One region of the Paenibacillus pseudetheri genome, then DNA from elsewhere that is predicted to be linked to it. Evidence: riboswitches for the same ligand, from Rfam matches in the RefSeq annotation. Region 1 holds a riboswitch; each other region holds the start of a gene.

Region 1 (8,190 bases):
CATGGCGGGAAAGTGTTCGTGGAGCAAGAACCTGAGAATCAAGCTGATAAGATTATGGTGGCTGGCACAGAAGTGATCTACAACAAAGTAGTGAAGGAAGAGGTCAGCTACGATTATCTGAATTGGTATAAAGAGAAGCAGGATGCGTATTATACACTCAGCAGCTACGGAGATAAGATTTTGAGTAAGGAGCAATTTTTACTGTTGGCTGGGGAGCTGTTGAAGTAGATTCTTGTCGTTTTTGTAGATGCATGTGCTAAGTTAGTTGTACTATGTACAATTAAAGTTAACTAATATCTTTATATAAGCCCTGTAGTTGTATTTAATACAGCTATTACTAGTTAGATTAGTGGAAATAAACGTTTTTACGGATTTTAGTTGTAGAGAATGCAATTAAGGAAGAGGATATGGGAGATCAGAAATAAATAAGTGTATAAAATACAGTTAGATCATATGTAAGGTAGGAAGCATTCCCGACAACGCCGGACTTTCTAACCTAGGGATTCATGATTCACCTTGTACTTATGAAATACTTCTTCTCAAAAGTTGATTCAGATATAAAAGAAGGTATCCCTAATGCGAAGCTTTAGGGATACCTTCTTTATATTCTTAAGTCGAAAGACCGATCAGGATTAGCCTTCTAACAGCAGTGCTTCTGGATCTTCCAGCAATTCCTTCACTTTGACGAGGAAGCTTACCGCTTCAGAGCCGTCAACGATCCGGTGATCGTATGAAAGGGCGATATACATCATTGGACGGTTAACGGTTCTTTCTTCGTCCAGCGCGATTGGACGCAATTGAATCTTATGCATCCCTAGAATACCTACTTGAGGGGTATTCAGAATCGGGGTGGATAATAGGGAACCGAATACACCACCGTTGGTGATAGTGAACGTACCGCCTTGAAGCTCGGAGAGACTAAGTGTATTAGCGCGTGCCTTGGAAGCGAGTTCGCCAATCTGACGTTCGATTTCCGGGAAGCTGAGGCGATCTGCGTCACGGACAACCGGAACCACCAGACCTTCCTTAGCTGCAACGGCAATACCGATATCGTAAAATTTCTTAACGACCAGATCTTCACCGTCAATCTCGGCGTTCAGCAGCGGGTAGGTCTTCAGCGCACCGATCACGGCTTTGGTGAAGAAGGACATGAAGCCTAGTCCTACTTCATGCTTCTCTTTAAAAGCATCCTTACGGCGCTTGCGGATGTCGAGGATCGCTGTCATGTCCACCTCGTTGAAGGTGGTCAGCATGGCAGCGGTCTGCTGCGCTTCTACCAAGCGGCTGGCAATCGTGAGCCGTCTGCGCGACATGCGCTTGCGCTCTACGTTCTTGCCGTCCTCCGGCGCGGCTTTGCCCGCTGCCGGCTTCGCTGGCTCCGGCTTGGCTTGCGCCGCCGGAGCTACCGGTGCAGCGGCCTGTGGCGCTGCTGCACCATGACCCGACACATCGGCCTGACCAATCCGGCCGATAGGATCACGGGCGCTAACATCGCCGAGGTCGATGCCGCGCTCCCGTGCGAGCTTGCGTGCGCCCGGCGATGCCAGTGCAGCGGGGCTTTCGCCACCCGCTACAGCGACTTCGGGCGCTGCTACAGGTGCCGCGGCTGCAACGCTGCCGCTTGCCGGTGCCGCTTCAGGCGCTTTGCTCTCAGCGGCCTGCGGTGCACTGCCGCTAGCGGCTCCAATGATACCGATGGCTTCGCCAACGGCTACGTTCTCGCCCGCTTGACGTAGGATGGAGGAGATGACACCCTCCACCTCCGCACTAATTTCCAAATTGACTTTATCCGTCTCTAACTCAGCAAGCACATCACCTTGACCTACCGTGTCGCCTTCTTTAACCAGCCATTTGTAGATGGTTCCTTCGGATATAGATTCTCCCAGATCGGGTACTAAGATTTCTGACACAGGCCGTTACCTCCCCAAACATAATGGTTTACGCTATTGTGATACCGTCCTCTTAAGAGGACGGTACAGCTGTTTGTACTTGTGAATTTGCTTTTAGGGCCTCTGAAACAATTCTACGCTGTTCAAAGCTATGAACATCTGCATAACCACTCGCAGGACTGGAACGTTCAGGCCGTCCGATATATCTTACGCCAGTGTTTTGCGGTGCGATGGCGCGTAACCGAGGTTCGGTATAGCTCCATCCGCCCATATTCTTCGGCTCTTCTTGCACCCAGACAATTTCCTGAAGGGATGTGAAGGAGCTTAAGTGGGCACTCAGTTCAAGTTCTGGGAACGGATAGAGTTGCTCTAGGCGAAGTACATGTAGCCATGACCAATCTTTGTCTGAAGCAGCTTCTAGCTCTGTTTGGATGTCGATAGCTACTTTACCGCTGCAGACTACTAGACGTTTGACCTCACCTGGTTTCTGGCCTAGCAGGGGCTCTGCCAACACAGGCTGGAATTGTCCGGAGGCGAGCTCGGTTCCGGCAGATGTGCTGCGCGGATTACGAATGAGGCTCTTCGGCGTCATAATCACCAGTGGTTTAGCGTCTTCCTGTCCACATAAAGCAGCTTGGCGTCGCAAGACATGGAAATATTGAGAAGCAGTGGTCAGGTTGGCAACGGTCCAGTTCTCTTCCGCGGATAACTGTAGGAAGCGTTCCAACCTACCACTGGAATGCTCGGGTCCCTGTCCCTCGTAGCCATGCGGTAACATGACGACGAGATTGCTGCGCTGCGTCCATTTCGCACGTCCGGCGGCAATGAACTGATCAAATATAACCTGACCTGCATTGGCGAAGTCGCCATATTGTGCTTCCCAGATGACGAAAGTTTCTGGTGCGAACACATTATAACCATACTCAAAGCCTAGCACAGAAGCTTCAGATAGCGGACTGTTATATACGCCAAAGGAAGCGCGAGAATTACTTAGCTGATGAAGTGGAGAGAATAATTCTCCTGTCTTGCTGTCGTGCAGCACCAGATGGCGGTGTGCGAAGGTGCCGCGCTGTGCATCCTGACCGCTAAGTCGAATTGGCGTTCCATCCTTCAGAATGGTTGCGAAGGCGAGAGACTCAGCGAGTGCCCAGTCGATCTTTTCACCCTCATTCAGCGCATCCTTGCGACGCTGTAGAATACGCTCCAGTTTCGGATAGACCTGGAATCCATCAGGTACGGTCAGTAGCTCACGATTAATCTCTTGCAGACTGGAGATCGGTACGGCTGTAGTGCCTGCCGCTGAGCGCTCTGTTTGAAGAGGAATGAAGGCTTTAGGTTCTTTTTTCTTGTGATTGCCTTCTTTCATACTATCGTACGCACGTTGCAATACGCCTTCTGTTTCAACGTGCATCTTTTGTACATCTTCAGCTGTAAGGATTTTTTCACGCTGTAGCCGCTCCGCATACACCTTGTAAACGGTTGGATGATTACGTACCTTACCGTATACGATAGGTTGTGTAGTTTCAGGATCATCCATTTCGTTATGTCCATGACGACGGTAGCCGATGAGATCAATAACGAAATCCTTTTTGAATTGATTGCGATATGCGCTAGCTAAACGAACAGCTGATATACAGGCCTCAGGATCATCTGCATTGACATGGATAATTGGAATTTCATATCCTTTGGCGATGTCACTCGCATAATGCGTTGAACGGGAGTCTTCACTTTCTGTCGTAAAGCCGATCCGGTTATTAACAATGATATGGATCGTTCCACCATTCTGATAACCTTGAAGTTTGCCAATATTAAGTGTTTCTGCAACAATCCCTTCACCTGGAAAAGCTGCATCGCCATGCATCAGTACCGCCATAGCTTTACTGGTATCAATCTTCGGCAATCCGGCTGTGCTCCGATCTTCTTGAGCAGCACGAGTGAAGCCTTCCACGACAGGATTGACGAATTCCAAGTGACTTGGGTTATTCGCTAGTGTTATTCTTGTGCGTACGGTTTCTCCTTCACGGACAGCGCGGTCTGCACCGAGATGGTATTTCACATCACCCGTCCAGCCATAGTTAATGCCTGTAGAGCCTTCGGAAGGGAAGAGCTCCTTGTTCGGAGAATGATGAAACTCTGAAAATATAATATCATAAGGTTTGCCCAAAATATGTGCAAGAACATTGAGGCGACCACGATGCGCCATGCCCATCAGAATATGCTCTGCGCCGTCATGCGCAGCAGCGCGTACGATTTCATCCAGCATCGGTACGAGAGCGTCATTGCCTTCCAAGCTGAAACGCTTCTGACCCACAAAGGTTTTGTGGAGGAAGGTTTCGAATTGCTCTACTTGAATCAGGCGATTTAGTAGCTCCTTACGTTCTGCATTATTTAAAGGCGCTGGTGAGCTTGTTGATTCTGCCTGTCTGTTCAACCATTTCAGTTCTTGTTCTTCATGCACATGCCCGAATTCATAGGCGATTGTCTTGGTGTAAGCCTGACGCATACGCTGAACTGCATCCCATCCGGTATGCACATCATTTGGCGCATTCTCCCAAATGAGCGTGGCAGGTAGTGCGATCAAATCCTCACGAGTCAGCTCGTAGGTTTCGAGTTCGAGATATTTAGCCATGGGATTGTGATCGCGCTCAAGCGGATCAATATCAGCGGCCATATGGCCATATATACGAATATTAGCGATTAGCTTGGAAGCTCTTACTGCCTTTCTAAGCCATTCGGTGTCTCCCGAGATGCGAGGCTGAGGAGCCGGTTCGCTATCCAGTGTTAGGGGTGGGGGACCCGAATTTGTAAAAAGCTCGCGATAATTATTCTCTACGGTGGAAGGATCTTTCACAAACTGTTCATATCTTTCTTGAATGTAGCCTAAATTGGGTCCGTAATACTTACTCCAAATGGATTCGTTATAGGGCTCTTTGGCTGCCATGAATACATCCTCCTTAACGGATGAACTCCATACGTGACATTTTGTGTCAACGCTTACTGGAGCTGTGATGATTGCGGTTTCATTTCTCATCTTATTGTGCTACTTTCCACACGTGTAATCAATTCATTCTTTCGTCCAATACGTTCGCAAAATGGTATGGGTTAGCTTGTTCTAATGAAAAGAACGCTGTTTCTTCTCATTACCCATTCCTAAGGCCTACTAAAATGATTCTAATATCCTTATTTTTAACTAATAGGGAAGGAAGCATCATTATATTGGCTTAATTAATTTTAGAATAGGACGAGTATCGTGTTAATAGGACAAGATATCGCACAAAAGAGCTTCTATTTTTTGTTTTTTAATGGAAAAACTAATCAGAAATCGACACACTTTTCCACTTTAGTATAGTATAATGTTATTGCAGTTAGCGATTTTCATATATTTCAAAGTAGATCCTTTCGTGTAAAGGGTCCAGTAAAAGGTAAACCTGCCGAAAGGCAGGGGCACAAAGTCGCGGGTCTAAGGTAGAAATACTATGACAGCCGGATTGCCTGGGGACGTAAAATCTTAGGAGGAGATTTTTTGGACAAGTCCAACCAGGGAAGCAACAGAGAACAGCAGGTCATTGATCTAGACGTTGAGTGGGTACATTTATTATTAGCAGCTAAGAAGGCTGGCATAAAGGCAGATGAAATTCGTCGATTCTTCCATGAGAAGACTGTGCAAGCCGTGCAGTAATACATTTAGTGCGTTATATTTTGAAAAAGGGCACAGCGATAAACTCGCTGTGCTCTTTTGCGGTATAAATCAAAGTGTAATTTTCACACCGTATATGATTATTGTATTCTGCAAGAATTCAAACGCCTTCGCAGTCCATGTTAGGAGGGCGAAGGCGCTTATGTTTGATAGTATGAGTAGAAGAGGATCTTATCAGGTCGGGTGCATATTAATCCTTCTGATCAAGGCGCCATTTCTGGTAGTCCAGAAACTCCTTGAATTCGCGTTTGCTTATGCCTGAGGCCATAGCTTCCTGCACCAATCGGAACCATTCCGAATCTAAAGGTGATTCCTCAGCATCATTAGGTTCTCCATAGAGCAAAGCGTGGATAGATACCTGAAGCGCGTCGGCGATCTTTTCGATAAACTGGATTGAAGGATTGGATTGGATGTTTCTCTCCACATTGCTAAGATACGACTTAGCAACATCCGCTCTGTCCGCAAGCTCAGATAGGGACAAACCCTTTTCTAGGCGGAGATGCTGGATACGTTGGCCCATATTTTGTGGCACTATGCTGACGCCCCTCCGTAATTTTTGTTATTAGTATAGCAAATATCAATAAATTCGACAAAGTTTATTGTAAAGAGAAAAGCAGCATCTGCTTATCCGCTTTCCGGAATAAGAATCTGCTGCTCTTCGAATGGAAGACTTATTAGATTAGTAGTCAGTTCCTCTGGCTTGTTTAGCAAAGAAGTCCCAAGTCAGTGTCAACACATCTTTTTGGAAAATGTTCTGATCTTTACCGTCATCTACAAATTCGAACTTAACGGTGAAGCTATCAGATGTACCTGCTTTAATACCGGATGCTTCATTGCCTATGAACGGTAATTTTTCTACGAGATCAGGTGTTGAATTTTGCAAATCAGCTAGTGTTGTTTCATAAACTACAATATCCGGAATAATGTTACCGCTCTTATCCTTATTTTGCAGGAATTTAACTTTAATGAATTTACCTAAATCAACACCATTGTTGTTACCACCTACGTCATTAACGGAGTATTTTGTTTTGAGAACAATAGAGCCGATATCGATGTTACCATCATTATTCAGTTTGAAATCTCTTTTGATAGTATCACCTGGTTTCAATTTATCCATATTAACGATAACAGAAGGGTCAGAGTTCAAATCCAGTGTACCAGCTGCGAATGTAGAGGTACTTGTTGCAGTGTCGCTAAAGTAAGCGAAAGTTCCTCCACCAATCAATGATAAACCCAGTGCTGCAGATGCTACGCCAAGACCCAATGTTTTTTTGATACCCATAATTAAAATTCCTCCTCGGTTTTTGTGGTTAAATTTTATATATTGTAACTTCCGGTTCGTAAGCGGAAGCGGACAATCAACGAATTACTGTATTTCGGTTGGGGGTGGAGAGGCAGGCAGTATGGCTGCATTTTTCTTTTCGAGAGCAGCTACAGCCTTCCATGATGAATACAGGGCATAGAGCAGGAGCATCAAGCCTGGTACGATCATGAGCACGACACTTCCGGCTTTGGAAACCGCGAAATTCATAGCGTAACCTACGTAAGGTACGGTGACCCCTGTATACTCAGCTACAACATTCGTGGAACTGGTAGGGTTCATATCAGGTGCATCATTGTTATCGCCTTTCGTACGATACATGGCTTCACCAGTAGCTTTGTTCATTGTTGCTTCTACAACACGGTGAGTAATGAGCAGGTTTTCTTCATTTCTAAAGGTGATAACATCGCCCTTTTCGAAACGATTCATATCTCCTCCCGGTTTTAAAGCGACAATCGATCCGGTCTGAATCCCTGGTTCCATCGAACCTGAGAGTACCGATTTGATCTGGTATCCGAAGAAGGCAGGTTCACCGCCGGAGGCCTTTGATAAAACTACGGCTACCACCAGCAGAATGAATATCACAAGCATGATGCTCGATAATGTATTGTTGATCATTTTTTTAATCCGCATATTATTCTCCACCTTTGTCTTGTTGAGGGGCCGTAGGAGCTGGTGTTGCTGCCGGTGTGGAAGGGGTTGTATCTTCCGCCTTTGGCGTCTCCTGAGGAACCTTTTGCTGTGGTACATCTTGTGGAATCGTCGGCTCTTCACCAATTTCCGGATCGACCGGGTTAATGGCTGGGGCTTCAGGTTGCTCTTGATTTATGTTCTCTGGAGCAGCTTCACCTGTCGGTGGAGTCACTTCTGTTTTTGCTTTCTCTTCAGCTTCAGCTTTCGCTTTGTCCTCGGCTTCTTGCTTTTCTTTTTTCGCAAGTGCCAAACGTTCCTCTTCTTTCTTCGCTTGTTCCAGCGCCTCTAGTCGGGCTTTCTCGAGCGCTTCCAATTGTTGTTCACGGGTTTGGCTGATCAATTGGAGCTGACTCTGAAGATTACTGATTCCTGAAGTAGCCGATTCTTTAAGACCATTCATTTCAGTATTGAGATTTTCATAAGTGGAGGTAAGTTCGCTAGAGATATTGCCGGCCGGCTGACTAAATGGAATCAGGAAAGGTAACGGCTGCTGAAACGCCTCATTGCGTAACTCGGGTTGTCCATATACATCACTGGTCACTACCGAAGCTAATGGAAGGCCGATGTCATGTATGGAGTTTAGGTATTGG
Region 2 (8,190 bases), on a different contig from region 1:
AAATGAGGAAATTATAGCGGAGTTTATTTCTGAACATCCACAATTCTCAGTGGTAACGGTAGGAGGTACAGGCTCATTTGCTCCTGGCTTCGGAGAACTCTCAGGTACAGCAAGACTGTGGCCGCATAAGGTGAAAGGCGAAGGACATTTCATGGCTGTACTACAACATGGGGGAATTAGGCTTTCAATGGAGGAACGTGATCACATAGAGGTCAAGTTAAATGAATCTGCAAGAACTACTGTTCCAAAAGGTGCAGCACACGTTAAATCATCCAATAAATCAGAAGGAAGACGGGGGAAAGAAGGGAAACCTTCTCACAAACCTACTGGTGGCGCTGACCGTGGTCGGCAAGTTTCAGGTGACGAGCAAGCTTTGACTGCGTATGGAAATTTTGTACGAGATCAGCTTGGGTGGGAACCTAAAGGATATCCGGTTCTGTTCGGTGACCATCTGTACATTTCTCCACTTCCTAAGGAAAGACTAAATGGATTAAAAACGATTCGTCCGGGATGGTATGTAGGACAAATCCGTAACGGAAGATTTATCCCGGGACATCCGATGGCTACAGCTTTGCATCCCGAAGAAAGCTGCCGAAGTGTATCACTCTCCAGTACGAATCATGAAGCTATTTCCTATCTTAAAGGAGAGACGTTGTCGATTTCTCAAGAACGTCTCTCTATTAGAATAGGAAGTGCCCAAAAGGGATACGTTCTGGTCTGCATTGATGGCTACAGCGCAGGCTGGGGTAAGTGGCAGGATGGTATACTCAAGAACGAATATCCCGCAGGCTGGAGGTGGATGTAACAATGAGCCAATCAGGTAAGCCCGCCAAAAAACAACGAATAGATAAAGTGTTGTCCCATATTGGAGTGGGGTCGCGCAGTGATATCCGTAAACAAGCTAAACAAGGCTTAATATTGGTGAACGGGACAGTGGTAAAAGATAGTGGGTTTCATGTGGATCCTTATGCCGATAAAATAGAGGTAGGGGGAGAGGTTGTTACCTACCGTGAATTCATATATCTTATGATGAACAAACCCCCAGGTGTCCTGTCAGCTACGGAGGACAAGCGGGATCGGACAGTTTTGGATCTTTTAAAGCACGAATATGCACAGTTTGAACCGTTTCCTGTAGGAAGGCTAGATAAGGATACTGTAGGACTGCTGCTGATCACTAATGATGGGAAACTCGCCCATGAATTGCTGTCGCCACGCAAGCATGTCCCGAAAACATACGAGGCAACCATCGAGGGCGATGTAGACTCGGATGATGTCGCGGCTTTTGCAGCAGGGGTGGAGCTGGAAGATGGCTACGTTACTTTACCTGCACACTTAACCATTCTTGGAAGAGAGCGCGGGAGCAAAGTGATTTCTCATATTTCACTTATCATCACTGAGGGGAAATTTCATCAGGTGAAGCGTATGTTTCAGGCGGTTGGCAAAAAAGTCACTTTTCTGAAACGTGTATCTATGGGAGAATTGAAGCTGGATGAAAGTCTGCCGCTGGGAGCTTGTCGGGAACTGACGTTAGAGGAACTGGCACTCTTAGGCGCAGATGGGTCAGAAGGATAGTAGAGAAAATGATATATAAATTGATTTTGGAAACTTAACTCAAAAAGCCAAGTTCAATATATATAGAAAAAGAAAGACAAGGATGGTGGAGTATGAGATACAAACTGATTGCACTAGATGTGGACGGTACGCTATTAAATGATGATCACCTCTTAAGCTCTGAGAATAAGGAAGCTATTGCTGAGGTTACACGTCTTGGCGGTCAAATCGTATTGTGTACGGGACGCAGTCCACAGAACTCGATTCCTTTCATGGAGGAAATGGGGCTGACTGGTTACGTGCTTGGTCACAATGGAGCAGCGACGGTGCGTGTGGAAGATCGAGAAGTGCTGCACCAATACGGTATGGATGCACGTGGTCTTGACCCCTATATCGACTATTGCCGTAAGCACAATATTCATTATGATGTGAATACTGCTTTTGATATGTATGTTGATAATGTAGAGAATCTGACTAAAGAAGCTAATTATATGTATGAGCACTTCCGTATTATGCCAGCGACGTTACCGGCCTGGGAAGATTTCCGTGAACCAGTGGTTAAGTTTACTGTATTTACACAGTCAGAAATCCTTGACGAAGCTGAACGTGAATGGCGTACTTGGACCCCTGAGTATAACATTTTGCGGAGTGGTGAATTTTTTGTTGATTTGATGCATCCTGAATCCTCTAAAGGCAACGCCTTAAAAAATCTTGCTGTGAAGCTGGGAATTCCGCAGGAAGAAGTCCTCTCGATCGGTAATTATTTTAATGATATTTCTATGCTTACTTATGCGGGGATGGGCGTGGCGATGGATAATTCTCCGGTAGAGGTAAAAGCGGCAGCGAATGCTGTTACGGGTTCGAACAACGAGCATGGCGTGCGTGATGCGCTGGTTAAGTATTGTTTATCCTAATCTTTTTGACCCTGTAAAATAAGTTTAGATACAAAGCATAAAGTGGACTGGAGTCCTGTTTTATGCTTTTTTTACGTTGATATAAGGATACGAGTAAATCAGTTGGTAAACGGAAATGGAAGATAAGTCGTTTACAGGTAAATATGACCATGATAAAATTAACGAAGGGACAAGCGTTCTTTAATCTGATTTAAACTAATTGAAAGTCCGCGTTAAAGGTAAAATCATCGAAAGATGATGACACAAAGCCGTGGGTCTAAAACCTTTTGACAGAAGGAAATGATCGCCAGGCCGCCATAGGGATGTCTTAGAAATCATAAGGAATAGCTCTGAAGGACGTGTAGTCTATTTCGAGCTGTTTTTATTATTCCTACCTACGGTGTTACATTATCGCAAGGGGCCGAAAGGGGAAGTACATGAAGAGTTTTTTAAAAACAATAGGTACAGGTTTGGCAGCGGGTGCATTATTGCTGTCCGGAACGATCGGATCGATGTCTAATCCTGAAGTTGTATCTGCAGCTACCACAACAGCAGTAACCGCGGATCAAATGATCAGCAAAGTAACGGCAGCTTCAAAAGCAATAAAGAATTTCCACTTAGATGTGACCAAAAAACAGGATGTTCAAAGCGGCGGGGTACGTATCAGCAACACCAACACTCTGAAGCTGGATGTCAACCGTCTGCCGAATTTTGCCGCAGCAGGCACCGTCGATAGCAGTCTTTTAGAAACATCTTACAGTCTATATGCCAATGACAAGGAGTTTTACTATCTTGTAGACGGAAGTGAACTGATCGATGAATCTGAAGATGAAGGTTACGACGATGACGGGGAGCCAATCGATCCTGATGCACAGTATTGGATTGGACTGGAGAAGATGGAGTGGGATTCTTTTTACTCCAAAGGTCAATACGATCCTGTTTCCATGCTTGATTCGGTCAAAAGTTATAAAAAATCTATGAAAGTCAGCACTGCTGGCGCACAAACGGTCCTACAGTTCACGGTAACCGATCCGACAGCAGCTAAGGGAATAATCAAACTCTATGACCAGGAGAACCTCTGGGATGGTGAGATAGTTCAACCCAAAAGCGTAACGTGGAAATTATTCGTCAATACTAAGACCTGGCAAACGGAAAAGCTGACAGTCGATCTGAATTATGTGCTGATAAGTGACGGAGAAAAAGATACATACACCACGAAAATCGAAGCTAAATATTCCAAGAATAACAAAGGTGCAGCCATTGTAAAACCGGCCGAACTAGAATAATCAGGACGATTCTTAACGAGCGAAAAGCGCTGTTCAGCGGAACAGCGCTTTTTGTTGTATTCAACAGCAGTTCTTTATTAGTTGACAAGAATAAATCATTACTGTAATTTATATGTATGCGCATGTATATAATATCCTGTTAAATATAATTTAATGAAAGTTGGGAAAAAGATGATAGCACTAGACAAAACATTAACTTTTCGCAGAGGACTGACATTGAAAAATCGCGTGGTTATGGCTCCAATGACCACGCGAATGAGCTTTTATGACGGTGTAGTAACACAAGATGAATTGAAATACTATTCGCTAAGAACGGGCGAAGTAGGTGCGGTTATCACTGCGGCAGCAAATGTACAAGAGGGTGGAAAAGGATGGGAAGGTGAACTTAGCGTTTCCTCCGATCAGTTTATTCCAAGCCTTAGCCAACTAGCGTCGACTATTAAACGAAATGGAACAAAAGCTATTTTACAACTTTTCCATGCAGGAAGAATGACAGATTCAAAAATATTACGTGGCGTACAACCCGTTTCCGCTAGCGCTATTGCTGCCGAACGTCCGAATGCAGAAATTCCAAGAGCATTAGCAGAAGATGAAATTTTCGGTTTAATTGAGGATTTTAAAAAAGCGACTCAACGTGCGATTCAAGCTGGATTTGATGGAGTAGAAATTCATGGAGCAAACACATATTTAATCCAACAATTCTTCTCTCCACACTCCAACCGTCGGGAAGACCAATGGGGCGGAAGTTTAGAGAAAAGATTTAATTTTATTAACCAATTAGTTGATGCAATTATTGCTGTCGTTGATAATTCAAAGGTTAAGGATTTTATTGTCGGTTATCGTTTTTCTCCAGAAGAATATGAAGAGCCTGGAATTAATATGGCAGATACCCTTTATCTCATTGATAGATTAGCTGATAAAAAGCTGGATTATCTGCATATTTCATTAGGGGACTTTAAGAAAGTATCTGCATCTGAAGATTTTAAAGGAAAATCAATCCTGCAATATGTACATGAAAAAATCAATGGTCGTGTACCTTTAATTGGGGTAGGAGATATCCGTACCAAACAGAACGCAGAGGAAACGTTGACAAATGCTGAATTAGTAGCAGTAGGACGTTCTCTTATCATTGATCCTCATTGGACAAGTAAAGTGATGGAGGGTAAAGAAGATATCATCAGAAGAGTACTTGCTGATCAAGATAGAGAAGAACTCGTAGTAGAGAATGGTATTCTAGAATTCCTTAAAATAATGATGCCCGATCGTTTACGATAAACCCAAATATAGTTTTTACTGAGCGCTAAATCTATAACGTTCCACGGTAAATTCCGCGGAACGTTATTTTTATTTCCACAGTCTATTATAATAACGGTTCTATTCCCTCTTTAAGATTGTCGTCGTATGTTTCAACATTCGATTCATGAGAATTCTCCGCTCTGTTTTTATATCAGTGTCGCTTCTCTTTAATGCGTCGCGGATGGGGATGATTTCTGTAATTTTCCTGCCGCTTTTTATTCTTCGATCTACACAAGTCGGGATGTAACCGACGTTAGTTATACTTGTGTGTCCTTTTTCATCCTTCTTTATTTTAAGCGTAAGTATGATACCGCTTTGTGTATAAGGAATATTCATTAGTTTAGTCGAAACAAAATTCCCCAATGAGTAAATAACGAATTGTTTTTTTCCCCGAAGCGCTAACGGTTGAAGAACATGTGGGTGAGACCCAAGGATGATGTCGGCGCCATTTTTAAAGAAGAAATTGACCAGCTCTTTTTGCCTCTTGTTTGGAGTGTAACGGTATTCGCTTCCGAAATGCAGATAAAGCAAGACTAGATCGACTTTCTTTTTTAAATCTCGAATCTCCCGAATGATCTTGGGGGTAGATATCCGATTAACCAGCCATGGCTTACTTACTGGTACAGGAATTCGGTTGGTTCCTGCTGTGTAGGAGAGGATGCCAATCGTAATACCTTTGACGTTTTTAATAAGAGCTCTCTTGGATTCTTCTAATGATTTAGCTGTTCCCGTGTGGTCGATTCCATTACGGTCCAGAACTCGTAACGTCCGAACCAGACCCGGGGCACCATAATCCATACAATGATTGTTGGCCGTTACTAATACGTCGAATCCGGCTTCCTTAAGTGCAGGGGCCAGTTCGTCTGGACACTTGAAAATCGGACCGCCTGATCGTGGGCTTTTCCGGCATTCGGGGCCACTTCCAGCAAAGGTGGTTTCTAGATTGCCAATCGTCAAATCAGCCTGTTTCAGATAAGGAGCTACTTTTGCAAACAGGGGGCTGAACGAATAGGTTCCGTCAGGCTGTTGAGCATCCGAAATAATATAACGTTTGACCATTAGATCTCCCACAGCAGCTATTTGTATTTCAGTCATGGATATCCACCTTTTTATTATTTTCATTAGGATATGGCATAAAGTTGTTATGGGTTATTTTTTTATTTAAAATGTGATCCAACGCATAATCACTTTATTTAGATCGTCTAAATTTAAGGTATTCATTTTTTTAAAACTTTCATAATTTGATTCAAATCCTCTTTTTTGTTTGGCAGCCATAATAAAATATGGTTGTTGATAAACATTATCAATCAAGCATGGGAGGTTAAAGAAATGAGTACACAATTCAAAAAAATCGCCGAGGATACTTACTGGATAGGCAAAATCGATAACCGCCAGGTTCCATTTCACCGCCTGATTCTAGCAAAAGGAACTACCTATAATTCTTATTTATTAAAAACAGGTAAGCCGACTGTCATTGATACCGTTGATATGGAATTCGGACGTGAATATGCCGAGTGCCTGGGTGAAATGATTGATCTTCTAGATATTCATTACATTGTAATTAACCATACAGAGCCTGATCACTCTGGTGGATTGGCAGCTCTCGCCGCCAAGGCTGCAAATGCCACGATCGTATGCACCGAGATTGCTGTTCCCGAATTACAGGAAATGTACAAGCTACATAGCCGGAACTTCCTGGTGGTTAAAGACGGAGACAAGCTGGATATTGGCGGGAAAACGCTGTTGTTTAAAGAAACACCGTATCTCCATACCGCTGAAACGATGATCACCTATTGTATCGAAGATCAAATCTTATTTCCTTGTGATATTTTTAGCACGCATGTTGCTGTAGAGAATCTATTCAGCGATGAAGCCGGGTTTGATATTACGGAGGATTTCCAGGGCTATTACGCAGCTATTATTCATCCTCATAGAAGATATGTAAGAACACTGTTAGAGGCTGTTAAGGATCTTGAGATCCGGATGATCGCTCCATCCCATGGGTTTGTGATCAGGGAGGACATTCGTAAATATATCGATATGTACGCCACATTGAGCCGCGAAACGACGCAAGGAAAAAAGGCAACGATCGTATATACTACCATCAAAAATAGTACCAAGAAGATGGCCAAAATTATACAGGATTGCTTGCAGGAAAATAATATTGAGACAGAGGTCTGGGATGCAGATAAAAGCAGTGCCACTGATATTCTGAACAGCATAACGTCAGCAGACGCGGTCTTTATTGGCAGCTCCACTAAATACGCGGACATGATCGGGAACCTGGAGAACATTCTGAAAGAATTGCACAATATGAATCTGGAAGGCAAACTTGCTGCAGCCTTTGGCTCCTACGGTTGGAGTGGTGAAGCCATTGAAGTCATTCAGGATTATCTGAACGGAACAAATATGACGGTCCAAAGCACGTCTGAGGTTATTAAATCCACGGGGATGACACATGTAGAGTTCCCTGTAAGAATCAGGTTTTCCCCTAAAGAGCCTGAGAAAGTTCAAAAAATTAAAAATGCGGCTGAATTTGTTTCAGATTTGCTACTGAGTTCATTTTAGGGAGGAGGAACATAGGATGACGAAACATTACGTTATTGTTGGCGGCGGAGTAGCCGCCGTCCATGCCGCCAAAGCCATCCGTGATCAAGACGCAGAATCGGAAATTTCGATCCTCGGGGAGGAAAGCCTACTGCCCTATAACCGGATTAAGCTGACCAAAGGGCTGTTTACCGACCTGCACAGTGAGAAGGTACTGATTAAGAAGGAAAAATGGTACCGCTATAACCGTATATCCGTAAAAACCTCGACGCGAATCAGTTCTGTCCACCCGGACCGGCAAATTATTGTGACAGAAGATGGGCAGAGTGTTTCTTATCATAAGCTTCTATTGTGCATGGGAGCGAAGAATCGTGCACTTTCCCTTGAGGGTTTCGGACTGAACAATGTTCATACCCTCCGGGACATGAACGACGCAGACAGATTGAAAGAAAACTTGCAGGATGGCAGCCATGTAGCCGTAATCGGTGGGGGAGTGCAGGGAATCGAAACCGCTTGGGCGCTGCATGAAGCTGGATATCAGGTAACGGTGATCGAAGCTCTTCAGCGGTTGATGGGCAGACAGCTTGATGAGAAATCCTCACAGCTACTTAAGGAGA
Region 3 (8,190 bases), on a different contig from region 1:
TGAAGTTAGCAGTAATCGGTACGGGCTATGTCGGTTTAGTATCCGGCGTATGCTTTGCACTGGGAGAGAATCAGGTCATCTGCGTCGATAAAGATGTGGAGAAAATCAACAAGTTAAACCGAATGGAGTCTCCGATCTATGAGCCAGGAATCGAAGCATTGATTGAAATAAACTTCCGTGAAGGACGCTTGTCCTTCTCTACTGATCTTCAGGAATCTGTTCGCTGCTCTGATATCATCATTCTTGCTGTAGGTACGCCCTCTCTTCCAAATGGGGAGGTTAATTTACAATATATCGAAGATGCTGTTATCGAAATTGCAAATGCGATGGATGGTTACAAAATAATTATGACTAAATCGACAGTTGTAGTGGGGACGAATGAGAAAATACGAAAAATGATATCGGATCGTACGACACATCCATTCGATATCGTATCTGCTCCTGAGTTTCTACGTGAGGGTTCCGCTATTCGGGATACCCTTCATCCTGACCGAGTTGTTATCGGACTAAATAATCCTGAATTAGTGCCAATTATGCGCCAGCTTCATCAAGGATATACCGACAATATATTCGTGACTGATATCCGAAGCGCAGAAATGATTAAATATGCATCCAACGCCTTTCTAGCGACCAAGATCTCTTTTATTAATGAAATCTCTAATATTTGTGAAAAAGTGGGAGCTGATGTGACCGAGGTGGCGGAAGGAATGGGCATGGACCGAAGAATCGGATCCTCCTTCCTGCAAGCTGGTATTGGTTATGGCGGCTCCTGCTTTCCTAAAGACACCAATGCGCTTATCCAAATCGCCGGTAACGTGGATTACGATTTTAAGCTACTGCAATCCGTAGTTGAGGTGAATAGAGAGCGGCGATTCATGATCATTCCAAAGCTGCGTGAATCATTAGGGACATTGAACGGTGCGGTTATAGGGATATGGGGTTTGGCGTTCAAGCCAAACACAGATGATGTTCGTGAGACCCCTGCGCGGGAAATTATTGAGATGCTCGTAGCGGAGGGGGCGATCGTGAAGCTGTACGATCCGATCGCTGCTGATAATTTCCGGCAGCAATATGATCATCCGCAGCTCCGTTGGTGCTCGCTTCCCGAGGAAGCGGCTGAGGATAGCGATGCCATATGTTTGCTTACTGCTTGGGGAGTCTTTAAGGATATAAATCTGCAAAAGGTAGCCAACGTTATGCACCGGAAGGTGCTAATCGATGGTCGTAACGTCTACACGAAAGAGCAGATTGAGGGTACTGGCCTATCTTATTATTCAATCGGCCGCCCGCAGTTGAGTGGTCTGAATGATTCTGTAGTCATTGAGGCTGTCGAGATGAATCTTTAGGGCGAACAAGGTTTGAACAATAGAATGATTCAAAGGGATTCTATTCGCTTTAGTTGTTCCCTGCCGTCGCAGGCGGCAAAAGATCTTTAGTAATCATCCCATCAGCTCCCGCTGGAACAGCCGGGAAGCACGGTAAGGTAATGAAAGGTTGCTCCACCGAGCGTAAGCGAGTTGGAGCCATATAAAAAAAGGTTGTTAGGAAGGGAACGGAGAGGATTATTGGAACTGTAGAAGCGGTAGCGTTCGCCTTTATCCTCAGATTTCTACCGCAAGAAGCGGTTCAAATCAGGAAATCTGAGGATAACAGCGATCGGAAGTCCAATATTCCTTGGAGTGGCTTATGCCTAACAATGCCTTTAAATTGGCGACCAAGCAAAGCGATGAAGCAATCCTAATCTTTACTGGCGCATCCCAGCACAATCAGCAAAGCGTAATCCATGATGAATAACAATCCTTTTGCGGAGGCGACAAATTATGAAGTTAGTACTTTTATCAGGCGGTTCAGGAAAACGGTTGTGGCCTTTGTCTAATGATTCACGTTCGAAGCAATTTCTAAAAGTGCTGCAAAGTCCTCAGGGCGAAGCGGAGTCGATGGTTCAGCGAGTATGGAGACAACTGAAAGAGAGAGGCATGGAGGATTCCTCCTATCTAGCCACAGGCCGCAGCCAAGTGGAAATGATTCAGAGTCAATTGGGCGCGGATGTGCCGATCATCGTCGAGCCGGAACGCCGCGATACCTTTCCAGCGATTGCGCTGACAGCAACATACTTATATTCAGTAGCGGGAGTCTCACCTGCGGAGACAATTGCCATCTTACCGGTGGACCCCTATGTGGAGGCTTCATTCTTCGATACGGTAGCTGAATTAGAGCATACCATGCTGGAAAGTGGTGCGAATCTTGCGCTGATGGGGGTTGTTCCTGAACATCCTTCGGAGAAATACGGATATATCATTCCTACCACAGATCAGGCGGGAGAGAATGGTTTTATGAGAGTGAGTCACTTTCAGGAGAAACCAGATCGGATCCAAGCTGAGGAGCTAATCGCCCGAAATGCATTGTGGAACTGCGGAGTGTTCGCTTTTCGTTTAGGGTATCTGCTGGATATTTTGCAGCGTAAAGGGTTGCCATTAGGTTATGAAGAGTTACAGAAACAGTATAAGCTGCTGTCTTCTATCAGTTTTGATTATGAAGTGGTGGAAAAAGAAGAGAATATCGTGGTGCAGCCATATGATGGATTCTGGAAGGATCTTGGAACCTGGAATACGTTAACTGAGGAAATGACTAGCAACCATGTTGGCAAAGGTTTTGTAACAGCGGATTCTGAAGGCACTTGCTTGATCAATGAGCTTGATATTCCTATTACAGTCATCGGTGCAAAGGATCTGATTATCGCGGCCAGCCCGGATGGGATTTTAGTAACGCATAAAGCCGAGAGTCCGCGCATTAAAGAAGTGCTGAAGTCTTTTGAACAAAGACCGATGTACGAGGAGCGCCGCTGGGGACATTATAAGGTCATTGATTATGTGAAATACGATGAAGGGAATGAAGTGCTGACCAAACGAATATTTATTGCCGAGGGTAAAAATATCAGCTATCAGCTACATCGTAAACGCAGTGAGATCTGGACGATTGTCAGCGGTGAAGCAAGCATTGTGCTGAATGAGAAAATGCATAATGTTAAAGCCGGTGATGTAGTTCGTATACCGGAAGGGACAAAACACGCTATTCTCGCTTTAACCGATGTTGAATTTATTGAGGTACAGACGGGATCTGAACTAGTAGAGGAGGACAATATTCGTATTACTTTAGACTGGAATGATATCGAGCTGCAGCAGTTCATTTCTTAGGACTAAAATATTCTAACCTATCTATATAACCACTTTGAATCTATCACTAACAGGTATTTCGACCTAATTATTCAATAATAGACAAAAATCGCTAAAATCACAATTAAATGAAGTCGATATTTACGGTAGAGGGATTAATCCTCCTCAATTTGATAATGGCAAACCTATCGAAAGGTAGGGACGCAAAGCTATAGGGCCTTCGCAAGAGTGGCAGCCTAGCTACCGAAAGGAAGATTTTTTTGAAAGCTTACCGTACGTATCGACTTCTCAGCACGTTCCTGTCTCTGGTCTTGTTTCTGACGGTGATTCCATTGGGATTTGGGAGTGCACCGTCTGCAGCAGGCGCTGCTTCTAGCTCTGGAAATCCGGTAAATCCGGAGACTTCTCCTGAAGCCGTCAAGTTGCTTAATGACCTATATTCTATTTCCGGAAAAGGGATTCTCGCAGGACAGCATGACTATTTGGAAAGTCCGGATGAAATCAACAACAAGCTAAAGACCACAAGCGGACAATATGCTGCTCTTCATGGGTATGAGATGGGTGCGATCAGCGGACAATCTGAGGGAACGGTAGCTTGGCAGCGTCAGAACGTAGTGAACAGCGCTATGAATTGGAGTAGAGGCGGCGGGATTGTAGCGATGACCTTCCATGCGAACTTGCCTGGAACTTCTTATGATTGGTCGAACGTTAAGAGAAGTCTTAGCCAAAGCGAATTCGACAAATACGTAACCCCTGGCACACCGCAGTATAGCAGTCTGATTGCTGAACTCGATAAAGTCGCAGTTTCGTTAAAAAGCTTACGAGATGCAAAGGTGCCCGTTCTATGGAGACCCTACCATGAAATGAATGGCAACTGGTTCTGGTGGGGGAAGAAGAACAATTTTTCCGAACTGTGGAATATTATGTATGATCGTTTTGCTAACGTTCATAAATTAAATAACTTGTTGTGGGTTTGGAGCCCGAACGCTCCAAATGCGTGGTCAGATCCTTATGCCCTTACTTATCCGGGTGCGGATAAGGTGGATATTTTGGCAGCAGATATCTATGAGAATGACTACCAGCAACAATATTATGACAGTTTGCTTAGTCTGGCTGCTGGTAAACCCATTGCTATCGGAGAGAATGGCGATTTGCCAAATCCGACCAAACTGTTGCAGTCGCAAAGTAAATGGGTATTTATGATGAGTTGGGGAAAATTTCTATATGAAAATAACAGCATAGAAACGATCCAAACCTTTATGAATAACAGCTTTACACTGACTCGGGATAAATATAACTCGGGGATGCTCCCGCCCGCTAACGAACAGGAAGCACTCCCTCCATTGAAGAATGGATTGAAGGGTGAATACTTTAAAAACATGCGGCTATCGGGAACACCAGCCCTGACTAAGAACGATGCAGTGATTGATTTTAACTGGCAGTTAGGAACGCCGGATGCTTCTCTTGGTATAGACAATTTCTCTATACGCTGGAGCGGTAAAATGAAGGCTCTATATAGTGAAACTTATCAAATCTACAGCGCATCTGATGATGGAATACGTGTCTGGATTGATGGGATACCCGTAATTGATAGCTGGATAGAGCAGAGTGTAACAGAGCGTCAAGGAAGTATCACTCTGAAGGCCGGACAATTGTATGATATCAAAGTGGAATATTACGAGAATCAGGGGGACGCCAGAGTAAAGCTGATGTGGAAAAGTCCAAGTCAGCCGAAAGGAACCATTCCTTCTAGCGTGTTGTTCCTCTCAGATCTCACCTAAGCGATAGTCCTCATTTGGCTAAAAAGATGCTTGTCCTGAACAGGAATATGATCACTTGAGCACCTGTGGAGGCTGCCGGAAGGAGGATTAACTTGCGCTTTTATTGTAAGTACCCGTTTCTTGTCACTGTTGTGCCTGTCCTCACAATATTTATTTTGTCTTTTCTGCCGTTGAGTGAGGCACGCAGCCTTCTTGCGCCTCAGAATGTTACCACATCAGCTACCACTACAACAACTACTTCCACAATATCTATCACACTACCTGCGGTACCCATTAATCCTTTAGCTTCTGAGGAAGCCAGTCAACTGCTTAATGATTTGGCCAATTTCAGCGGCAAAGGGATTATGGCGGGCCAGCACGATTATCTGGAAAGTCCGGATGAACTCAATAATAAGGTAAAGAACACCTCTGGGGAGCATGCCGTATTACATGGTTACGAATTAGGAGCAATAACTAACCAATCCAAAGCTACCATTGCTTCTCAGCGTCAAGCTGTTGTCGACAGCGCGATCAAATGGTCGAGAGAGGGTGGCATCGTAGCGATGACGTTCCATCAGAGTCTGCCGGGAACTTCTCCGAAATGGTCTAACGTATCCATGAAACTAAGTCAGGAGAAGTTTAATGCTTATGTTACCCCTGGAACCTCTCAATATCAGAGCTTAATGGCCGATTTTGACGAGATTGCTATATATCTAGGAGAATTACGTGATGCCGGCGTTCCAGTCTTATGGCGTCCCTATCATGAAATGAACGGCAATTGGTTCTGGTGGGGAGGTAAAGATAATTTTACCGTGCTCTGGAACCTGATGTACGATCGTTTAGTGAATACACACAAGCTGAATAATCTGTTGTGGGTTTGGAATCCCAATGCGCCGAATGAATGGTCAGATCCATATCAAGCTTATTATCCGGGAGCAGATAAGGTCGATGTACTGGCGGCAGATATTTACAATAACGATTATAAGCAGTCCTACTATGAAGGTTTGCTTAAGCTTGCTGCTGGTAAGCCTATCGGAATTGGCGAGAGCGGAGAGCTGCCTAATCCTGATAAATTATCCAAAACGCAAAATCACTGGGTGTATACGATGACATGGGGGGAAATGCTCAACGAGAATAATACCCTGCAGCAGATCAATGAATTCATGAGCCATCGCTACACCGTGTCGAGAGAGGATTTTATTCGGAGAATGGCCGCTACAACCAATAAAGTTGCAAAAGTCTCACGAAACGGATTGACCGGAGAATATTTTAATAATGCTGATTTATCTGACCAGCCGATAGTGGCACGTAATGACAACAAGATTGATTTCAATTGGCAGGGCGAATCACCGGCAACAGGGATTGGGCAGGATATTTTTTCTGTACGCTGGAAGGGGAAGGTCAAGCCAGTTTATAGCGAAAAATACACATTCACAGTGTCTTCCGATGATGGAGTCCGCGTCTGGATCGATGACAAGCTGATTATTGACGATTGGCGGGACCATAGCGCTACCCTAAACAAGGGGAGCATTGAATTAACTGCTGGAAACCTGCATGATATTAAAATTGAATATTATGAGAATCGCGGAGATGCAAGTATTCGTCTAATGTGGGAAAGCCCACGCCAGAAGCAGACGGTGATTCCTCAAAACGCATTATTTTTTCCTTGATTTATTGAAGCTCTACGGGCAGACATCCGGAAGAAAGCGAGGACATGGGGATGGGAACAACCAATAGAAGAATGAAGTTGTGTGGAAATAGACCATTAATGATCCTGCTAAAATCTTCTACAATGATCATCTTACTTCTGTTGTCGGTTTCCATATTCGGTGTAGATGGGACCTTGAAAGGTAAGGTGGATAATGTTGCAGCCGGTAAGGATTTAGGCCCCGAGTTCCCAAAGAGCGCAATCATCTGGAGACTCGGGCAGCATGACGGATCGTCGAATGAATTTGGGGATATCAGCGCCTCTGATAACAATGCAGTCATTCATATGAATTCATCTACCGTCAAGACCTCAGAACTTCAGAATATCCCCTCGGGTCTTAATGGAAAGACGTTTCCTGAGCTGAAGATTAATTACCAGCTGAACAAGATTCCGGCGAATGGGCTATTATTTCGTGTAGGCATTCTTGAGGCGTATAAATCGGTTCCGCAGATGAGTGTATTTTCTAATCGGCAGCTTTCAGGGATTATCCAGATCGCAGGAATTGCTGATACAGAAAGTGAGTACGGCTTCCGCAAAACCTATGAACTGTATATTCCGAAAGAGCAGTTGAAGACAGGATCGAATGAACTGAAGCTGCAAACGATTCGCTGCCTATATTGTTCCGAGAAGGAAGATGAATATATAGGCTGGACTTGGGATGACCTAAGTCTGGAATCTTTAAATACACCCATACAAGAGCCGATTCATGGTAACTATACACTGACGGGTACAGTGGTGAATAATAAGGAGTTTTATTTTGATAAAGGTGCAGTTACACATTTACCTTATGTGATGAAATGGCTCGGTGTAGCTTACAGTGGTAATATTATGCGTGCCAGCTGTGTTAGTGATGTAGACCGTTCCTGCTCTAATATGGAGGAATATTATAAGGTATTGCGGGATTATAATACGCAGGCAGTCGCACTGCATTTGTATACCGGTGATATTAAACTGAAGGATGACGGCTCGTTGCCGGAGGATGCGGTTAAGAAGCTGACAGATTATTTTGAGAAATATGGCTCCTATTTTCAGTACTACGAAGTGGATAATGAACCAGGACTATTCAATCGTTCCAAGGCCGTCAATCTGGCAATTGCAAATTGGCTGAATAAGAAGGGGAAACAGATTGCCCCACATTTGCTTACGGTTGCACCAGGCTGGGCGTATTGGCCGAGCTATAAGGAGAAGCCTTGCGGCTATCAGAATGGGTCCGTTCGACAATGTGGTGACCCGGATGGTTGGGAGCGGGATCCGGAGCAGCGTAAACAGCTTGAAGAGGTTACGGATCTTACGAATGGTCACTCTTATGGAGATTCCTATAGTAATAGCCAAGGTGGCAGTTTTACCGAGAATTTAAAAACTTTTGGTGGAGCGGTGGATGGGCTTAGCAAAAACATGCTGACTACTGAATTTGGGACCTCGGATAGTCATGAAGATGCTTATCAATATGGAGCTAGCGAGCGAACAGCTGCTGTTTTCGATCGGATCATGCGAGCACAGATTGGTTATGCGGATATGTTTGTGCAGCATGCTGCTTTTTTTAAGGACT
Region 4 (8,190 bases), on a different contig from region 1:
CCAATTTGCTCGATAATGCTTTTCGTCATACGCAGGGTGGCAAGAAGATCACAGTTCATACAGGAACTTGTGTCTTAGAAAGTCGTCGCTATTTTGAAATTAAAATTCAGGATGAAGGCGTCGGCATTCCGCAGGAAGATCTGCCGTATATATTTGATCGTTTCTACAAAGCCGATAAGGCACGTGTACGGGGAGAATCAGGTGGAACGGGACTCGGGCTTGCCATTGTTAAAAATATTGTTGAGTCGCATCACGGAACCATTTCAGCTTCCAGTAAATTGGGTGAAAGTACAACCTTTACCCTACGACTTCCTGTCGAAAAACAGTAATTCCAAACACAATGTGTGATAGCGCCTCTGACAGCAGAGGTGCTTTTTGTTGAAACAAACACATTAATCTTGTTCATCGTGGAACATATCTCATTGTTTATGCTTGGGAGGCCATCAAATGATTTTATCTTTAGACCAAGGGACTACGAGTTCACGAGCCATAGTGTTCGATAAGGACGCTAGAATCGTCTCACAAGGGCAATATGAGGTACAGCAATCTTTCCCCCACCCTGGCTGGGTGGAGCATGACCCAGAGCAAATCTGGGCGTCACAACTTGCAGCTGCAAGAGATGCGATTACTCATGGCAGGATAGTGTCTCAGGAATTATCTTCCATCGGAATTACAAATCAGAGGGAAACGGCCCTAATCTGGGTTAGAGCAACAGGCAAGCCGATTTATCCTGCGATTGTGTGGCAGGACAGACGTACTGCAGAGTTGTGTGAAGAGATCAAGAGTAAGGGGCTAGAGGGACTCATTGCTAGCAAGACGGGACTCGTTGTGGATGCTTATTTTTCTGCAACAAAATTCTCCTGGATTCTTGATCATGTGGACGGCGCACGTGAGCGGGCGGATAATGGGGAGCTATTAGCTGGGACGGTAGACAGCTGGCTAATCTGGAGGCTTACTAGCGGGGCTGTACATGCCACTGATGTAACCAATGCATCACGTACGATGCTATATAATCTACATAAGCGCTGCTGGGACGAAGAGCTGATGGAAGAGCTTCGTGTACCACGTTCCATCCTGCCAGAAGTGAGGATGTCCGGTAGTGAATTTGGAACAGCAGACGCTCAGTGGTTCGGGACAGAAATACCTATTCACTCTGTATTGGGAGATCAACAAGCTGCTTTGTTTGGACATACTTGTCTTGAACCCGGCAGTGCCAAAAACACATATGGAACTGGATGCTTTATTCTAATGAATACAGGTACAGAAGCTGTAGTCTCCAGTCATGGGTTGTTGACCACTGTAGCTTGGGGAATGGGGGATGAACTCTATTATGCACTCGAGGGCAGTGTGTTTGTAGCCGGAGCGGCTGTACAATGGCTTCAGGAGGGGTTAGGCCTCATAACGGAGCCAGCAGGCTCGGAGGACAAAGCGCGGGAAGTTGAGGACAGTGAAGGGGTTGTCGTCGTACCAGCTTTTACTGGACTAGGTGCACCTTATTGGGATATGTACGCACGTGGAGCAGTTTTCGGTCTAACTAGAGGAACGACCTCGGGGCATTTGGTAAGAGCAACGTTAGAGTCACTAGCATTTCAGTCTAGAGATGTAATTGGGGCGATGGAAAAAGACGCAGGCATGCCTTTGACCGGCCTTCGGGTAGATGGTGGTGCTGTTCGTAATGATTTGCTGATGCAGTTCCAGTCTGATATCCTCGGTAGTGAAGTTACTCGAACTACACATGCGGAGACGACTGCGCTAGGAGCAGCACTTCTGGCTGGCTTAACCTCAGGGGTCTGGACAAGAGAACAGCTAGAAAGCTTTAACAAGGCTGAGAGGGTCTTTTCACCTGTAATGGGTATAGATGAGCGTGAACGACGTTACAACGCCTGGAAAGACGCTGTAGCGCGTACCATGGGCTGGGAAAAACATGAAAGTTATCAGTAATCAGGGAGATGCATATGTCTATGGTTAACGAAACAGAATCTGATCTACCGAGTGGACTATCTAAGCCTTCACTTCGAGCACTCCATGGTGCTGGGTATACACAGCTTCACCAAATCAGTAAGCTCACTGAGTCAGAACTTCTGCAGCTCCATGGGATGGGACCAAAAGGAATTGATGAAATACGGCGTGCGCTCATTGAAAAGGGGTTATCCTTTACCGGCGAGTCCTAAAGACCAGATCAACATAAAAAGCGGCAGGCCAAGGATTATCCTTAGCTTGCCGCTCTTTATGTTGTAATGCTTAATATTCAATAACAAATGCTACGTTTTGCCATCCAGCGCCCACTGTCCAGAACAGAACTTTATCTCCACGTTCGATCTTTCCTGTAGTAATAGCTTTGTGTAGAGCGAGAAACGGGCTACTGGTTGAGGTGTATCCGAATTCATCACCTATGTAAACCGCTACATCACTATCAATACCCACTTTTTCACAGACACCAACGATATTAGGCAGTGAAAGCTGTGAGAAACAGGCTGCTTTAATAGATTCAGGCGCTATGTTGTTATCAGATAGAAGCGTGCGAATCGATTCAGAAGCAGCATCTACGCAAATGGAATCATCAAATGGAATGAACTTCACATTGAATTCTCCAGCCGCGACGCCTTTTCTACCCAGATTAGCCAAGCCTTCAGCCGGGAACATGGAGTTGCCGTAAACGCATGTGTCTGTTTGATAGATAGAATCAATGAAGCCTACCGCATTATCATCGCGCACAAGAAGGACTGCCGCAGCTGCATCACCGAAGTTAGCATAATAGACAGGATCATTCTTATCTGCATGAGGTGCTACATAATCGGACCCGATGACCAAAGCACGTTTAATTCTAGGATTGGCTTGCATTTGCCGGCTCACCTGTTCAACGGAAGCAGTCATACCCGCACAGTTAGCGTTGCTGTCAATACAAATTGTATGGGATGCGCCGTTAATTAAACGGTGAATCATTAAAGAGTTAGTAGGAAAGATATATTCAGGAGTTTGACTTGCATAGGCAATAAGATCGATATCTGCGCCAATGAGATCATTGTTATCCAACACATTACTGGCAGCCTCGAAAGCCATCGTCAGGGAGTTTTCTTCCTCATTCTTAATGCTATAGCGCGTATCACGACCTAAAGTGGTCAGTAGACCTCGGATATCAATACCCTTTTCGTCAAAATGCTTAATAAAAAAGTCGTTACCAACTTTATTACTAGGATGATAGATATCAATGTCTTGAATACGAATTCCGGTCATATGAATGAATCCTCCTGAAAGACTCTATAGTATTTTTTAAGTCATATGAAGAATTAAGCAGTAACCGTGGAAATGATCTCGATGTTATCTAGTCCTGCTTTACGACCCAGGCGAGCAAGCTGCATTTTAAGAATTGGGTTATTCTCAAGAGTTAGATTTACTTTTACAAATCCATCATTCTTAAACATTACGAAGCAACCTTCCAAAAGAGGTACAACATCAGGTGCAGTTACATTTAGCTTTCTGCAATCGATTTGTAATTCATAGTCTGCTGGAGTGATAGGATTAATAGTTTGTTGATAAGCTTGGATTGATTTCAAACCATCTTCTTCAGAAAATGTTCCTTCCAGCTCAATATTGATCACTTTTTTAGTAGTGTCTGTCTTTAAAATAAACTGTCCCACGTTAACATCTCTCCCAATACTTTAATTTTACTGAAAATAATTACTGTATTTCTTCAATCGTTTCGAGAAGAATATTAAAAGCGGTGATGATTCTAGGTGCCCCTATAGCGGGTACTAAGTGTAATAGAATACCTTTGAGTTGTTCTACAGTAACTCCCACACGAAGAGCCATCACATAATGAACACCCAATTGATCAAACTGACCCATCGCAATCAGAGCAGAGATAACTGCAATTTCCTTCCAGTCAGCTTCGATTGTGTTGCGTTGAAAAATATCGCCGTAGGCATTCCCCATAATAAATTCAGCCAAATCGGGGAAATGTTCTTTAATCGGAGCCAGTGCTTTAGCTCCGTAGTCTCCTGAGAGGTTCGTGAAGTGGTTAAGACCACTGTTTACATTGTCTTTCATAAGTGACCTCCTAGTTTAGGTTCAAAGTACGGTGAGCTGTCGGAGGGACCTCATCACGGTCTGTTAACAGTTCAATGACGGCAACACGGTTAATTGCAACAGCGTCCTTGATGGCTGTTTCGAATTCCTCCGCTGTCTCACATTTATAACCCGTAGCGCCTAGTGATTCTGCGAATTTTACAGCGTCCATAGGGACTTCGTAGATAGTTCCGTCAATACGTCCTGTAGTCTTTTCCATACCTTTTAGAGCCATATCTAGCTGTTTATTATTTACAACAATGAATATGACAGGAATATCCTTGCAGACAGCAGCGTTGATCTCTGCTCCTAGCATCATAAAGCATCCATCTCCTGTAATGCAGAAGATCGTTTCTTCTGGAGCAGCAACCTTTGCACCAATCGCCATCCCGATGGAATTACCCATACAAGCAAAGTAAGCATCGAAAACAAAACTGCCCGGTTTCTTAACCTTGTACCATTTCGCAGCATGGAAACCGTGACTTCCATCATCAACAAAGACTGTGCTGTTATAAGGAATCAAATCACTCATCGTACTCAAGACCGATGCAAGTGAAAGGCTTGGTAAAATCGGAGGCTCTTCGGTATAATCGGAATTTGTCGGTGCTTCGCGTTTTGTGATGTTGTTCGTGTCAATATTATTGAGATAACAAACTAGATTGTCGCGTAGATCTCCAGTCACTGGAATCGTTTTAGAGAACAATATTTTTCCGACAAAAGTCGGATCGCTATCAAACTGAATTAATGTTGTAGGATGATTTTCCCTTTTAAGATTACAAATAGTCATATCACTTAAACGTGAGCCGAGAACGATAAATAGATCACTTTGATTCAATAAGTCATCCCCATGGGTACAACCGCCTACTCCAATTGGACCGTGATAGAGTGGATGATCCCAAGCTATAGCCCCTTTACCACCTGGAGATGTAACAACAGGAATATTAAATGTTTCCGCTAATTGAATTAGCTCACTATGTGCTCCTGAGCGGTTAACGCCTTTCCCAGCGATAATTATTGGATTCTTTGAGTTATTTATAGCATCAAGTACACGGTCGATATTTGCGTGGCTAACCAGTGATTCGCGTTCAGGAATTACAATATTACATTCCTCTAGCAATTCCGTTTGTACATCAAAGGGAATACAAAGGTGAACGGGGCCGCGATTACCGCTCAAAGCAATGGAAATGGCATGATTAAAGATTGTGCTAAAGTGATCTCCACGTTCAATAAGTTTGCTATATAAGGTGGCAGGTCTAAACATATCAGCTAAATCAGCTAGAAAAGAGGTAGAGTCCTGACATTGGGGAATTCCAAGCTCTTTAATAGATTGATGGCCAGTAATAAATAGGACAGGTAGGTTGTTGGCCTTAGCATGTGCTGCTGCAGTTAATAGGTTTGTTCCACCAGGACCTGAAGTACCAAAAGCTACACCTAGTTTTCCAGTTTTCAGCGCATACCCGGCTGCTTCGAAGCCGGAACTGGACTCATGTCTCCCAGGAATAAATTCAATACCATAATCTACCATTTTGAGAACGATAGGACAAATGGATTTGCCAATAATACCAAAGGAATGGGTAACACCTAGGTTCCGTAGTGCTTCCGACATGTAATCTGCGACTGTCTTCAAAAAAATACACCTCACAAGTTGATTGTTATTTTGAAATCAAACATTAGAAAACCTGTGCTCTGAAATAGGGCACAGGTTGGTGGCATAAATCGCCATAGAGACTGAACAATAGTTCAGTCGTCTTGGTTTTCAGCAACCTGGCAGTCATGGCCTCTGATTTAAAAATGAGGCTGTAGATCCATGGTTTTGCGTCATCCTCTTTCGAAGATTTTGCCAATATTAATTTTAAAATTTATAAGAATAATTTTCCTTTACAATATATTCCTAGAGGGCCTTTGTCAATATATTTTCGCAAATTAACTCGAATTTTGACGAAAGTCTTGTCCAACCTATGAAGTAATAGATATCCAAAAAAACTTCCCCCTAAGTCAAAAGTTAGGGGGAGTTTTTTGGATTTGTTTATATGATTTGCAAATGACTTAAAACTTGAAAATATGGATGGTCTTCTGTAGATTAAACACAGCCTGTGTCATTTTCTCAGTTTCTTCAGCGACGGACTGCAGGGCATTAATTTGTTCATTCATAGCGGCGGATACTTCCTCGGTGCCGGCAGCGGTTTGCTGTGTGATTGCAGAGATATTCTCTATTGCACTTGAGATTTTCAAGGCACTTTCCAACATCAGATCACTTTCAGCAGAGAAGGAAGAGATTTGCTCGGTAATATACTGCACACTTTGCACAATTTGAGCAAAAATATGAGCAGATTGAGTGATCATCTCATTCTGTACCTGTACGACTTCTTCGTTGATAGCGATATTGTCAATCGCTTGTTTGATATCAGTTTCGATGCTCCGAACTAAGCCAAAGACTTCCTTTGTTGAAGCCGTTGATTCCTCGGCAAGTTTACGAACCTCCTGTGCGACTACAGCAAATCCTCGACCATGCTCTCCGGCACGTGCTGCTTCGATGGAGGCATTCAGCGATAAGAGGTTGGTCTGCTCAGCGATCTCTGTGATGGTTTTTGTAATCATCGTAATTCCGCGAGCATTTTGAGACAGGGCTTCGATAGTATCAGCTACTTTTTGAGTAGCCTGGATGTTTTTACGCATGCCTTCAGCTTGAGTATCAACGGATTGCCGTCCTTGTTCAACTAGTTCTAATGTATGTATTGAACGTCTGTTCATTTCTTTCGTTGAGTTCGTATAATTGGATACTTTATTCTCAATATCTTTAATGGATTCTGTCATTTCAGCGATATCCGTAGATATTTCATTTGCACCAAGAGCTAGCTCGTTAGACGAAGAGGCTACCTGTGCCATGACAATTTTTAAATTCTGATTCTTATCTTCGATTCCACGGCTTGCATCCATAACTTGACGAGTGATTTGTGATGCTTCTGTCAAAATCTTCTTGAGCTTGTCAATCATAGTATTAAAGGAACGACTTACGTCCCCCATAGACCCGTTCTCGTCGGCTCTACTTGTAAAATCCCCTTTTGAAATACTATGAGATACATTCGCGATATCATCAAAAGAAGATGTAAGCGTTCTCTCGACAAAGCGGGCCACGGGTAAAGTTAATGCAGCAAGAACAACGATTAGTACAATACCCAAAATAATGTTGCCTAAGATCATAAAAGTAACTAAAACAGGAATGGCAAATAGTGTGGCAACGAGGTAACATCCGGCAACAATTCTTTGTTTTAACGGAAGTTTATGCATCCAGTTCATTGGTATAATGTCCTCCTTATTAATATTATGTATTGGTGTTATTATATGGGATTTAAAGGTGATTGGTCTATAGTAAGAACTGACATAAATCTTCTTTTAGGAGTAGTTCTTTAGATTTCGTGTCAAAAATTCTCATAAATAGCGGAAATTTTTGCGATAGCAGACTTTACCATCTCTAAAAGTTCTTGTGGTGAAAGTACAATAACCGATGGACTAAAAGAAAGGATTATCTGGCAGGCAGACTCGATCGTATTAAATTCGGCATCTAAGTTCACCCACTCTGCATTGCTAGTTGGCTCTATCAATTGGACGGAGACGAATCTTTCTCGCTGTAATTCTTTTAAGACAGATGTTCTGACCCTTAGCTTTACTTGATACTTTGGCAGTGCTGCTTTAAAGGCCGTGGTGGACTCCTCCCAGTACTGTTTTAAATCAAAGTCATCAGGTCTTTTAAACCACTCATGAGTCTCCTCAACGTTAACTAATCTGGACACGCGAAAAGTTCGTAGTTCATCCTTGCTTTTGGCTACGATATACCAAACGCCGCGTTTTGCAACTAACCCAAGAGGTTCAATGAAACGGACCGTTGTCTCGTTGCTCCGGAGATAAGTGATTTTTACTTTGCGGTCCTCCCAAAGTGCTCCCTGCAGTACAGAGAGGAACGGATAAGTCTCATCCGAAGGATGCCAACTGGCGCCATCAATATGAATACGCTCGCTTAGGTAATTTGCTGGGTTACTAGTTCGATGTGAAGATGCAGCCTCTAGTTTGAGAACAGCGGAAGAGTAGTCATCTTGTATCCCCAGATCCTTCATTATAGATGCGTCA

Evidence for each region. Region 1 has a riboswitch for cyclic di-GMP ahead of L1028_RS07635 (anti-repressor SinI family protein). Riboswitches for the same ligand answer to the same signal wherever they lie in the genome.
Region 2: another riboswitch for cyclic di-GMP. It lies ahead of L1028_RS16290 (DUF6612 family protein); the one in region 1 lies ahead of L1028_RS07635 (anti-repressor SinI family protein).
Region 3: another riboswitch for cyclic di-GMP. It lies ahead of L1028_RS13615 (glycosyl hydrolase); the one in region 1 lies ahead of L1028_RS07635 (anti-repressor SinI family protein).
Region 4: another riboswitch for cyclic di-GMP. It lies ahead of L1028_RS04520 (thiamine pyrophosphate-binding protein); the one in region 1 lies ahead of L1028_RS07635 (anti-repressor SinI family protein).

What each region holds. Positions count from the first base shown of each region.
Region 1 is NZ_CAKMAB010000006.1:123,051-131,240, reverse strand. It holds gene L1028_RS07650 (hypothetical protein) at 1-228, shown strand, start outside; gene odhB (2-oxoglutarate dehydrogenase complex dihydrolipoyllysine-residue succinyltransferase) at 633-1,910, opposite strand; gene L1028_RS07640 (2-oxoglutarate dehydrogenase E1 component) at 1,963-4,830, opposite strand; cyclic di-GMP riboswitch class I at 5,301-5,385, shown strand; gene L1028_RS07635 (anti-repressor SinI family protein) at 5,413-5,568, shown strand; gene L1028_RS07630 (helix-turn-helix domain-containing protein) at 5,777-6,106, opposite strand; gene L1028_RS07625 (TasA family protein) at 6,266-6,868, opposite strand; gene sipW (signal peptidase I SipW) at 6,953-7,540, opposite strand; gene L1028_RS07615 (hypothetical protein) at 7,542-8,190, opposite strand, start outside.
Region 2 is NZ_CAKMAB010000016.1:85,479-93,668, forward strand. It holds gene L1028_RS16275 (RsmB/NOP family class I SAM-dependent RNA methyltransferase) at 1-805, shown strand, start outside; gene L1028_RS16280 (pseudouridine synthase) at 808-1,572, shown strand; gene L1028_RS16285 (Cof-type HAD-IIB family hydrolase) at 1,665-2,465, shown strand; cyclic di-GMP riboswitch class I at 2,673-2,764, shown strand; gene L1028_RS16290 (DUF6612 family protein) at 2,882-3,730, shown strand; gene L1028_RS16295 (NADH-dependent flavin oxidoreductase) at 3,884-5,005, shown strand; gene L1028_RS16300 (CapA family protein) at 5,105-6,121, opposite strand; gene L1028_RS16305 (FprA family A-type flavoprotein) at 6,356-7,594, shown strand; gene L1028_RS16310 (NAD(P)/FAD-dependent oxidoreductase) at 7,611-8,190, shown strand, end outside.
Region 3 is NZ_CAKMAB010000012.1:134,901-143,090, forward strand. It holds gene L1028_RS13605 (UDP-glucose dehydrogenase family protein) at 1-1,346, shown strand, start outside; gene L1028_RS13610 (sugar phosphate nucleotidyltransferase) at 1,821-3,194, shown strand; cyclic di-GMP riboswitch class I at 3,342-3,421, shown strand; gene L1028_RS13615 (glycosyl hydrolase) at 3,434-4,954, shown strand; gene L1028_RS13620 (glycosyl hydrolase) at 5,047-6,603, shown strand; gene L1028_RS13625 (discoidin domain-containing protein) at 6,654-8,190, shown strand, end outside.
Region 4 is NZ_CAKMAB010000004.1:22,339-30,528, forward strand. It holds gene L1028_RS04490 (ATP-binding protein) at 1-329, shown strand, start outside; gene glpK (glycerol kinase GlpK) at 448-1,941, shown strand; gene L1028_RS04500 (DNA-directed RNA polymerase subunit alpha C-terminal domain-containing protein) at 1,962-2,171, shown strand; gene L1028_RS04505 (3-oxoacyl-[acyl-carrier-protein] synthase III C-terminal domain-containing protein) at 2,242-3,234, opposite strand; gene L1028_RS04510 (hypothetical protein) at 3,288-3,638, opposite strand; gene L1028_RS04515 (carboxymuconolactone decarboxylase family protein) at 3,679-4,047, opposite strand; gene L1028_RS04520 (thiamine pyrophosphate-binding protein) at 4,058-5,692, opposite strand; cyclic di-GMP riboswitch class I at 5,821-5,917, opposite strand; gene L1028_RS04525 (methyl-accepting chemotaxis protein) at 6,112-7,362, opposite strand; gene L1028_RS04530 (helix-turn-helix transcriptional regulator) at 7,485-8,190, opposite strand, start outside.